Regions from separate parts of the Citricoccus sp. NR2 genome, predicted to be linked through region 2. Evidence: predicted binding sites of a transcription regulator. Region 2 holds the regulator's gene; the other holds the start of a gene.
The links. Region 2 encodes LexA, which represses DNA repair genes until DNA is damaged. Its sites were predicted from a motif close to TCGAACANNTGTTCGA; they were not measured.
Positions count from the first base shown of each region.

Region 1: a site for LexA is predicted at 3,515-3,530, ahead of O1A05_RS03825 (HNH endonuclease signature motif containing protein). Genes of this name have one in related genera too.

Region 1 covers NZ_CP115154.1:834,723-840,123, reverse strand. Annotated here, with positions in the region: gene O1A05_RS03830 (FdhF/YdeP family oxidoreductase) at 1-1,639, shown strand, start outside; gene O1A05_RS03825 (HNH endonuclease signature motif containing protein) at 1,745-3,472, opposite strand; gene fdhD (formate dehydrogenase accessory sulfurtransferase FdhD) at 4,298-5,143, opposite strand; gene O1A05_RS03815 (molybdopterin molybdotransferase MoeA) at 5,271-5,401, shown strand, end outside.
Region 2 covers NZ_CP115154.1:2,802,231-2,807,631, forward strand. Annotated here, with positions in the region: gene hisB (imidazoleglycerol-phosphate dehydratase HisB) at 1-107, opposite strand, end outside; gene O1A05_RS13180 (histidinol-phosphate transaminase) at 167-1,228, opposite strand; gene O1A05_RS13185 (LysM peptidoglycan-binding domain-containing protein) at 1,329-1,586, opposite strand; gene lexA (transcriptional repressor LexA) at 1,941-2,672, shown strand; gene O1A05_RS13195 (ATP-dependent DNA helicase) at 2,766-4,850, opposite strand; gene hflX (GTPase HflX) at 4,840-5,401, opposite strand, start outside.

The sequences.
Region 1 (5,401 bases), 1.3 Mb from region 2:
GCTGGGCTCGCTGGCCGAATGTCGCAAGAACGGCGGCAAGGTGGTGGCGGTGAACCCGCTGCCGGAGGCCGGGCTGCTGCGTTTCAAGGACCCACAGACGCCGAAGGGCCTGCTGGCCGACGGCGAACGGACCTCGGACGAGTTCCTGCAGATCAAGGTCGGCGGTGACCTGGCGTTGCTTCAGGCGCTGGGCCACCTGCTGCTGCAGAAGGAAGCCGAAGCGCCGGGGACCATTGTGGACCGCGAGTTCGTGGAGTCCTCCACCCTCGGGTTCCAGGAGTACGCTGACGCGCGGGCCGAGCTGGATTGGGATGCCACTCTGGAGGCCACCGGCCTGGAGCGGTCGGAGATCGAGATGGCCGCCGACATGCTGGCGAATTCGAAGGCCACCATTTTCTGCTGGGCGCTGGGCATCACGCAGCAACCGCATTCGGTGGACACCATCAAGGAGATCATCAACCTGCTGCTGTTGCAGGGTAACTTCGGCAAACCGGGTGCCGGTGCCTGCCCGGTGCGCGGGCACTCGAACGTGCAGGGCGACCGGACTTTCGGTATTTGGGAAAAGCCCACCGAAGCGCTGCTGGAGCGGATCGACAAGGAATTCGGCATCACCTCCCCGCGTGAGCACGGCTACGATTCGACCGAGTCGATGGACGCCATGTACGACGGCAAGACCGACGTCTTCGTCTCCCTGGGTGGCAACCTGGCGATGGCGAATTCGGACACCGCGCACATGGAGGAGGGTCTGCGGCGCACCGGGCTGACGGTGCACATCTCGACCAAGCCGAACCGTTCGCACGTCACTCACGGCAAGACCTCTATCATTCTGCCGACCCTGGGCCGCACCGACCTGGACGATAAGCACCCGGGCGGGATGCAGTTCCTGTCCGTGGAGAACTCGATGTCGGTGATCAGCCGCACGCAGGGTCGCCTACAGCCGGTGTCCGACCACCTGCTGGCCGAGCCGGTGATTCTGGCGCGGATGGCGCGGGAGATTTTCGGTCCGGACCATATTGTGGACTGGAAGGCGATGGCGGATGACTACGATGTGATCCGCGACCACTGCTCGCGCGTGATTCCGGGCACCGAGGACTTCAACACCCGGGTACGCACGAAGTACGGTTTCGTGCTTCCGAACCCGCCGCGCGATCGGCGCAGCTTCGCCACCGCAGCCGGCAAGGCGCACTTCACGGTGAGCCCGTTGGAGTACCTGACGCCGCCTGAGGGGCACCTGGTGTTGCAGACGATGCGCTCTCATGATCAGTACAACACCACCTTCTATGGTCTCGATGACCGGTACCGCGGTATCAAGGGCGGTCGCCGGGTGATTCTCATCCACCCGGAGGACCTGAAGGAGACCGGCTTCGCGGATCGGACCCTGGTGGACGTCATTTCGGTGTTCAAGGGTGAAGAGCGACGCGCGGATCGGTTCCGTTTGGTGGCGTACCCGACGGCGCGGGGCTGTGTGGCTGCCTACTACCCGGAGGCGAACGCACTGGTGCACCGCGAGCTGGTGGCACGCGAGTCCAACACCCCGGGCTTCAAGGCGGTGATGGTGCGTTTCGAAGAGCGCGCCGAGGATCCGCAGGGCGCCAACGAATACGACCAAGAAGAATCCACGGTCGAAGCCGCGCTGTAAGACCCGCGATGTATGTAGGTCAGCTGTAGGTCGGTACAGAAAACTGGCACGGTAGGTCGGCACGACGAAACACATTTTCTCGCGTCGGCCTACTGTCGTGTTGGCTCACTCCCGCCTGGGTCGCCAGTAGGTGTTCCGCCTCGGTACTTGGCCGGGGTCGATGTAGGGTGGCGCGGTGAACCAGGGCACGTCATCGATGATGTGGATGGCCCAGTCGCCTCGGTCGGCTAACCGGTGATCGTGGTGGCATAGCAGTACCCCGTTGGCGGTGGAGGTGGGGCCGTGGTTGCGGGCTGGGTCGATGTGGTGGGCCTCGCACCACGGTGCCGGTGTGGTGCATCCTGGGGCGGCGCAACCGCCGTCGCGGGCGACGAGTGCTTTGCGTAGGTGTTTATCGAAGAATCGTTCACTGGTGCCGACATCTAACACTTGTCCTGCACCGCCTAGGACGACGGGCAGGATTTCGGCTTCGCAGAGGAGGTGTCTGATCGTGGTCGGGTTGATGGGCCCGGTGTAGGAGCCCTGGCTGAGTTGGAACCCTGGCAGGGTCCCATCAGCGAGCCAGGCTGGGTTGAAATTCTTGGGCGCGATCCCGCCCTGGTGCATCATGCGTAGCAGTAAGGGCAGATCGATGGTGACCAGCATCTGAGGCCGGGTGCCGCCTTGGTCGGGGAGTTTGTTGTGGGGGACTTTCAATCCTGCGGTGAGGACTCCGATGAGGGCGTCGTGGGCTTTCTGGTCCCGGGTGCGCTCATCCAGGCTCTCGGATGGGTTCCCGTCAGCATCGACCGCATGAGTTTCAGTGCCAGCTTCTGAGGTGCTGGTCGTGTTTTCGCTGTGGGAGCCAGGGGTGGCTCTGGGGTTGTTCATGGCGTGGACCAGGGTGGAGAGGAGCTCGTCGCCGGCTTGGTCGGTGGCGCATTGCCAGATGCTGAGCTTGCCCCGAGTGCCGATGCGACGTAGTCCCCGCTTCTTTTCGGCGATTTTGTCGTCGGGTGCTTGGCCGTCGGGATTGATCCGAGTGCTGGTGCGTTCTTTCCACCCGGCCGCATAGGCAGTGAAGGCGTTGTCATCAAACTCCCGGGCCTGGTCGACCAGGGTCTTCTCCCCCTCAGTGATCAGTTGCTCGACGTCGTGGGGGTCAGTGCTCACGGAACGGGCTTCTTCATCCACCGCGTTCAGGGCGTCGATGATGGCCTGGGTGGCTCGTGGGGTGATGTCTCCGTCGACGGCGGCGTCGTGGACTTCGGGCAGCGGGGGTTCGGTGGTGGGGCCCGCGGCGTCGGTGAGGCTGGCCAGGGTGGTATCGGGGTGGATGGCGTTTGCGGTGTGGATCCGACGTCGGGCGACCCCGAATCCGACCATGGTGTGGGACCGCAGGTAGTCGGCGGCGTTTTTGTGTACGACCCGTCCGGTGGGGAGCCCGAGGAGTTCGAGGCGTTGTTCGTGCAGGGGGAAGATCCGCCCGACAATCCCGGCCAACGCGGTTTCCACGTTCTCACACAGTCGGCCCAGGGTAGCGGCCTGGGTGATGATGGCGGGCAGGGACGAGGCCGGGTCATCGCAGACGATGGCGTCCTCATTGTTCTTGCCGCCGGTGGCGTAGTGGCCTTTCTCGTTGGGTAGGAATGAGGTGCCCCAGTCGTGGCGGGTGTCGGGTGTCTGCCGGTGGAACGGGGTGAACTCGTCGTGGGCATGGGCCGCAGAGACGCGCCGGCTCAGGGTGGTGAGGCCGTGTTCAAGCAGGGTGGTCAGGTCGGCGGTGGTGAGCTCGTCGAGGGATTCAAGGAGTTCAGGCAGGGCAGAGAGGGAAGGCGATGCGGTGGTGGTCATGGCCTGGCTCTCCCTTCCTGCGGTCTGAGTCCGTCGTATATCTGGGACGTGTGTTCTAGTTCATAGTCTAGTTGCGGCGGCGCTTGAAGGGAAGTGGTGATCGAGGTTGGGGATAAGTTGGGTAGACGAAAAATGGGGCCGCGGGATGGTGCGGGAGGCGGCTCCTCCACAGGGGTGCGAGACGTGTTGGGTACTACTCCTCTAGGCCTTCATCTCGACCAAGAGTGAAGAACAAGAGCCACGAGACGCTTATCTCGTCCTATCCATAGATCAGGATGGTGGTGTGAATACCACCCGGATCTCTTCTCGACGAAGAGGACGGACACCGCGGTAGGTCACCGACCCCCGCGGTCGACAAAGCGAGGTACACCTATGGAAAGTGCACGCGAAGGTGGCACCGGGATAACGACCAACATTGCTAATTTACTGAGGTCCGAGCGCCGAGGGCCCGGAGCGTGGGCACACGCCAATGCGGAGCGCTCCTGGGAATGCCCGGAATGCCAAGGGTTTGCCTGGATGGTCAAACACCGTTCCAGCGCTGGTCACTTCTCAGCGCATCACTCGACCGGTTGTGAAATCGCAGGGCGACAAGTGGACAGCTCACCGGGTGTCGTCGAACCCAGAAAGCGGCCCCATCTCATCGCAGAGGAAGGATATGTGGCTGGACTGGTCGATGGACGAACTGGACCCGCGTAATAGGGCCATGATGGGACGACACGTGATCGCCTATGGAATGACGCGACGGATGGCGAATGGGGGCGTTGGCATTACCCCGCTATTTTCAGGAGCAGTGAGCTTTCGTCCGGCAGCTCGTGAGCGGTGAATCTAGCCGGTGAAGGTGGAGTCGATGACGCGGTCGTCGCGGGTGTAGACCACCATGGAGGACCCGCGCAGGAAACCGACGATGGTGATGCCGGCGTCGTCAGCCAGATCCACCGCGAGCGACGACGGCGCGGACACGGCCGCCAGCATCGGAATGCCGGCCATCAGCGCCTTCTGGGTGAGCTCGAAGCTGGCCCGCCCGGACACCATCAGCACGTGGCCGCGCGCGGGAAGCAGTCCCTGCTGCAGCGCCCAGCCGACCACTTTGTCGACGGCGTTGTGGCGTCCGACGTCCTCGCGCAACACCAGCATCTCCCCGGTGGTGCCGTCGAAGAGGCCGGCCGCGTGCAGCCCGCCGGTGCGTTCAAACACCGCCTGCTGGTCGCGCAGCTTCTCCGGGAAGGTGGTGAGCAGCCCGGCTTCAATGACGAGCGGGTCGTGGCGGACCTCGAACTTCGACGTCGTCGCGACCGCATCGATGCTGGCCTTGCCGCACACCCCGCACGAGCTGGTGGTGTAGAAATTGCGCTCCACGGAGGGGTCGGGCGGGGCGACGCCGGGGGCCAGGGTCAGGTCGAGCACGTTGTAGGTGTTGACGTCGTCGACCACGGCGCCCGCGCAGTACCGGGCCGCGGCGAGCTCGCCGGCCGAGGAAATGACACCCTCGGAGACCAGGAACCCGGTGGCCAGTTCGACGTCGTGGCCGGGGGTGCGCATGGTGACGGCCAGCGGGGTGCCGCCGACGCGCAGCTCCAGCGGTTCCTCCCCGGAGAGGGAATCGGGGCGCTGGGTGCGCTTCTCTCCGACGGTGATGCGGGTGACGCGACGGCGGGCGGCGATGCGGGACATGGCACCAGTCTGCCCCGTTTGGGGCGCGAGTGCGAGATGGCGCGCCTGTCTGGTGGGGTGGGCGTGGGGACTGGATAGCATGGGGGCACCGGGTGCGAGGTCCGGGTGGACTTTTTCTAGGGGTGCGATGAACGACGACGGGCTGGTGTCGGCGGCGGCGTGGGGTGACTGGCTGCGCGCGCAGATCGCGACGACGGCGGTGGTCGAGCGTGCGGTGACGGAGGCGCACGGGCTGGTGCTCGCCGAGAATGCGGTGGC
Region 2 (5,401 bases):
ATGTCCGACGTGCCGGTTCCATCCAGGTCCAACTCGACGAATACGTTGGATTCTGACGTTGTGCGTTGCATGCGCGCACGACGGCTGGAAATCAGTTCAGCAACCATGAAGAGGGCGCTCCTTGAGTTCAAGGCCGACTGGGACTGTCCAGCCGACGCCAATAAGTCTACTGTGCAAGCTCCGGAGCGTCCTCGAGAATACGCCTCATCGCGTCAAGAAACGCCGAGGTCTCTTCAGCTGTGCCTGCAGTCACACGCAAGTGGTTGGCAATACCGACATCTCGCACCAAGACCCCGAAAGCAAGTAGCCTTTGCCAGACTTCGCTGGCGTTCGACAGCCCACCAAAGAACACGAAGTTTGAATCGGAAACTGCAGGACGCAATCCCAGCTCCCGAAGCCCATCCACGATTCGATCACGTTGGACCTTAATTTCCTCAACCGTTGCCAACAGCGAGTCAACGTGGGCCAACGCGGCGTTAGCCGTCGCTTGAGACATAGAAGACAAGTGATACGGAAGTCTCACGAGCCGAATGGCGTCAGTCACTTCTGGCGCCGCCGCGAGGTAACCGAGACGGGCGCCGGCCAACGCGAAAGCCTTCGACATAGTACGCGTCACGATCAATCGGGGACGTCCGGGGAGCAGAGTAAGTGCGGAACGCGTACCCTCCAATGCGAACTCGGCGTAGGCCTCATCCACAACAACCATGGACTGGCATGCGTCGGAAGCCTCGTAAACGGCCTCGATCACGTCCAGCCCCAATGCCGTTCCGGTTGGATTATTGGGAGAGCACAGGATCACGATGTTAGGCGCGTGTTCTTCGACCTGCACTGAGGCAGATGTTGCTGTAAGCGTGTAATCATCATTCCGAATTCCGGCGATGTATCTGGTGCTCACGCCTTCAGCGAGCAAGGGATACATCGAGTAAGTCGGTGGAAAACTCAGAACACTTCTGCCTGGTCCACCAAAAGCCTGCAGAATCTGCTGAAGAATCTCGTTAGATCCATTCGCTGCCCAGATCTGCCGCTCAGTCAGACCCTCGCCAAGATAAGCCGCCAAACGTCTACGGAGTTCCGTGAATTCCCGGTCCGGATAGCGATTCAACGAACGTGCCGACTGAAGCGCTTCAGCTCCGATCGATTCGACCACGTCTGTTGGAACCGGATGCGTGTTTTCATTCGTGTTGAGCATTACCGGCACATCTAGTTGTGGTGCCCCATAGGGAGTCATGCCACGCAGGTTCTCACGCAAAGGTAGAGCCGCTAGAGCATCAGCGTTGAAATCGTTCGAGTTTGGAGTCACGCACACAGTCTAGATCCGACGTTGACCTTCAGTTCCCCGGTGACGCGGGAACGAAGAGCGTATCGCCGACATTAATATCCGATCCTGCGAGCTGGTTCAGGTCACCGATGCGCTGAACAATCTCAGCGCGGGGTGCATCGAGATCAACCTGTCCCGCGATCCCCCAGAGGGTGTCGCCGTATCCGACAGTGTATTCGATTGCACCCGAGGGCAGACCGGAGTTCGACGCGTTCGCTGAAGAACCGAACAGATCCCCGATCAGGGCCGCTGCAACGATCAGGGCCATCAGAATAATGAGGGGAAGTGTTCGTAGAACAAATCGACCGCGTCGAGTCAGGCAAATGCCGCTGCTTCCTTGGTTTTGCGTAGCGATGCTCATGATCCCACTGTCCTCTCTTTTCGAACGGCCCACTTCTTTCGACTCGATCGACCGTTCTAAGTTCGTACATCTTTTCTAGCACAGCCTTTCGACCGGATGCAAGATATTCCTCGTACAGATCTTTGAACTTGTTCGAAGAATGCTGTAGCCTTGAAGTACGGATCGCCTTGACCCTGCGAATCGGTCACCGGATGTCCCGGCGTCTTGACTGCGAAACAGAGTCCATCAGCGGCCATGGACACGATAAGAACGGAGAGCCCCATGAGTTCATCGACTCCAGACGGTCACGAGCAGAACTTCGCGGTATACAGCGTTAAGAAGCTGACGCAGCGGCAGCGACAAGTGCTCAATTACCTACGACGAGCCATCGCGAAGACTGGCTATCCACCGTCGATGCGTGAGATCGGCAAGGGGACGGAGTTGCTGTCTCTCTCATCCGTGACGTACCAGCTCAAGAAGCTCACCGAGTACGGGTACATCCGCCGAGATCCTCGTATCCCCCGGGCCATCGAGATTCTTCGCGATGAAGACGGAAATCTCCTGGGCAATGAGTCAGATTCGGCCCAGGAGATTGACACCGATGAGTTGCAGCTCCCCTTTAGCCGCGAAATCGACTCTCACAACGTCATGGTTCCCTTGGTGGGGCGCATTGCCGCCGGCGGGCCAGTGTTGGCTGATCAGCATATCGAAGATGTCATCGCCCTCCCCAAGTTGCTAACTGGTGATGGGGACCTGTTCATGCTCAAAGTCACCGGAGACTCGATGGTGGATGCCGCTATCTGCCATGGCGACTGGGTCGTGGTACGCAAGCAGAACAGCGCCACCAACGGCGACATCGTCGCCGCCTTACTCGATGAAGAAGCAACGGTGAAGACTTTCCGCCAGCGCGATGGCCATACCTGGTTGCTGCCTCAGAACACCGCGTACGAGCCCATCTTGGGCGACCACGCCACCATCATGGGAAAAGTTGTGTCCGTCCTTCGATCCATCTGACGCTATCGGCGATATAGCCCGCCGATAGAACGACAGGGGCCCAACGACGTTTTCGTCGTTGGGCCCCTGTCGCGTCGTGATCGCTCACCGTATTTAGACCTTCGCGAGGCGACCGAGGGCACCGAGCACAGTGTCCTGTTCCGTCGTGTACCAAAAGTCCGGCAGGGCTGACCGGATATACTTTCCATAGCGGGCATGATGAAGCCGCGAGTCAAGGATCGCCACGACACCTCGGTCATTAGCCGACCGGATGAGTCGACCCACGCCCTGAGCGAGTCGGACCGCAGCATGAGTCGCTGAGACTTGGATGAAACCGTTGCCCCCGCGCTGCGCAACGTCTCGTGTACGAGCCTCGGACAGTGGGTCATCAGGACGTGGGAACGGCAGTCTGTCCACCACCACCAGACGGCAGGAGCGTCCGGGGACGTCCACGCCTTGCCAGAGGGACATCGTGCCGAAAAGGCAGGTATCCTCCTCTTCCGCGAATTGTTTGATCAATGCGGACAGCGTGGAGTCGCCCTGGCAGAGAATCTGTGGATTTGGCCCCAACCGCCGACGCAACTCATGAGCCGCGTCCTCGGCCGCCCGGCGCGAAGAGAAGAGACACAATGCTCCACCCTGAGAAGCTCGCAACAACGCCTCTAGTTCGTCGTACGTCGCCGGCGAGGTGAGGCGACTTGGTTTAGGCAGTTTCTCAGCCACGTAGAGAATGCCTTGCTTGGCGTATTCGAAGGGGCTACCCACGTCAATGCCCGTCCACTCCGGTCCACCGGACCCCGAGAATCCTAGATCTCCAGCGATGGGCCCGAATGAGTCCCCGACCGTCAACGTTGCCGACGTAAGAATCGTCGTCGTGTCTTGCAGAAGGTTCTCACGCAGCCTTCCGGACACCGACAGAGGAGCCACGTAGACGGTAGGAGACGTATTCTCGTCGCCGGCGATCCACCCCACGCCAGGCTCAAATCGTCCAGGGCGGGACACCCATGCGACCTGACGGTTGTTTCCGTTTTGGCCGGCATCCAGAACACGTTCGGCTGTCTCAAGTACCTCTTGTAGCTTCGTGCGGACGACATGGCGGCCCGAGGAGTCATCGCTCGTCGACGAGGCATCTGTGGATTCTTTCCCCGTGGTCTTGAGCTGGCTCAATCCCTCACGAGCGGCTGCTCGCACTGACTCGAGAGCTTGTGTCTGAACCTCGTTGGGTCCCATTGGCATCCACCCCGATGGTGCGGAGATGAAGGCAGCTTCCAAAGCATCTGCCGCAGCACCGAGGTCCTCGAGCACGACTGACGCTTGTCGACGGCCGGCGGTCACGGCTGCGCGGACAGATGCAGAGGAAATCTGACCCGTCACTGCGTTCGTAACACGATCCGCCAATTCATGGGCCTCGTCTACGATTACAGCTTCGAATTCGGGAAGAACTTGCAACCCTTCGAAAGCGGCAATGGCGAGCATGGCATGATTCGTGACTACCACGTCTGCTTCGCCGGCCTGTTGACGGGCTCGTTCCGAGAAGCATTCTTCAGCGAAGGGACAACGCTGAGCGCCGATACACTCTACCGCAGACACAGACACCTGCCGCCAGGCGTTATCGTCAACCCCAGGGTCTAGGTCGTCCCGATCCCCTGTCTCTGTATCTTCCGCCCACTCGCGCAGGCGCACGAGTTGCTTTCCGAGGTCGGTACGGGGCGCTGCCGGTGCGTGATCGGCTCCGTCAAGAAGCGTTGGTTCCGGCTCGTCGGCAGGGAATCCACCGTTCAGCTTATGCAGGCACACGTAATTTGCCCGCCCCTTGAGGAGGGCGATGTCCATGGGCCGTGGGAGTTCCTCTTTCAGCGCCTCAAGAAGACGTGGAGCATCTCGACGAATGATCTGAGATTGCAGTGCCAACGTCGCCGTGGCAACCACGACCGGCAGATCTGCTTCTACCGCATGGGACAGAGCCGGAACCAGGTAGGCCAAGGACTTCCCGGTTCCAGTTCCGGCTTGCACGAGCAGGTGCTTTCCGGTGTCGAGAGAGCGCGCAACTTCCAAGGCCATTTGTCGTTGGCCTTCTCGACGTTGTCCCCCGGTCCGTTCAATAGCTTGTTCCAGCCAGGCGGCAGCCCGCCGCTCTGCTGGGCTCAGCGTTGCGACGGGCTGCTCAGAGTCAGAAGACACGGTGGTGCTAGACGACATACTGCGCGAATTCTTCCTTGTCTTCTTCGCGTACCAACACGGTCAAACGAGTCCCCTCGGGCTGGTATTGCTCAGACAAGATCTCGACGTCGGAACCGTGCAGCCGCGAGACCACGTCGCCATCAGTGAACGGAATCAAAAGATCCAGCTCCAAGGTGGGACGCGGAATCGTGTCCGCAATCATGGCTTCGAGATCCTCGATCCCTTCCCCTGTGTGTGCCGAGACCAACACGGTGTCACGGTGGGCCCGGCGCACCCGCGCAATGGTCATCGGGTCCGCGGCATCAGCCTTGTTGAGGACTATGATCTCTGGAATTCGACGTGCGTCGATCTCATTGAGAACCTCGTGAACGGCAGCAATCTGCGATTCCGGGTCTGGATGAGAAACGTCCACAACATGGAGGATCACGTCGGCCTCGCCCACTTCTTCCAGCGTGGAGCGGAAAGCTTCCACCAGCTGAGTTGGAAGGTTACGAACGAAGCCGACCGTATCGGACAGGGTATAGCCGAGACCATCCGGTGTGACCGCTTTGCGCACCGTCGGATCGAGG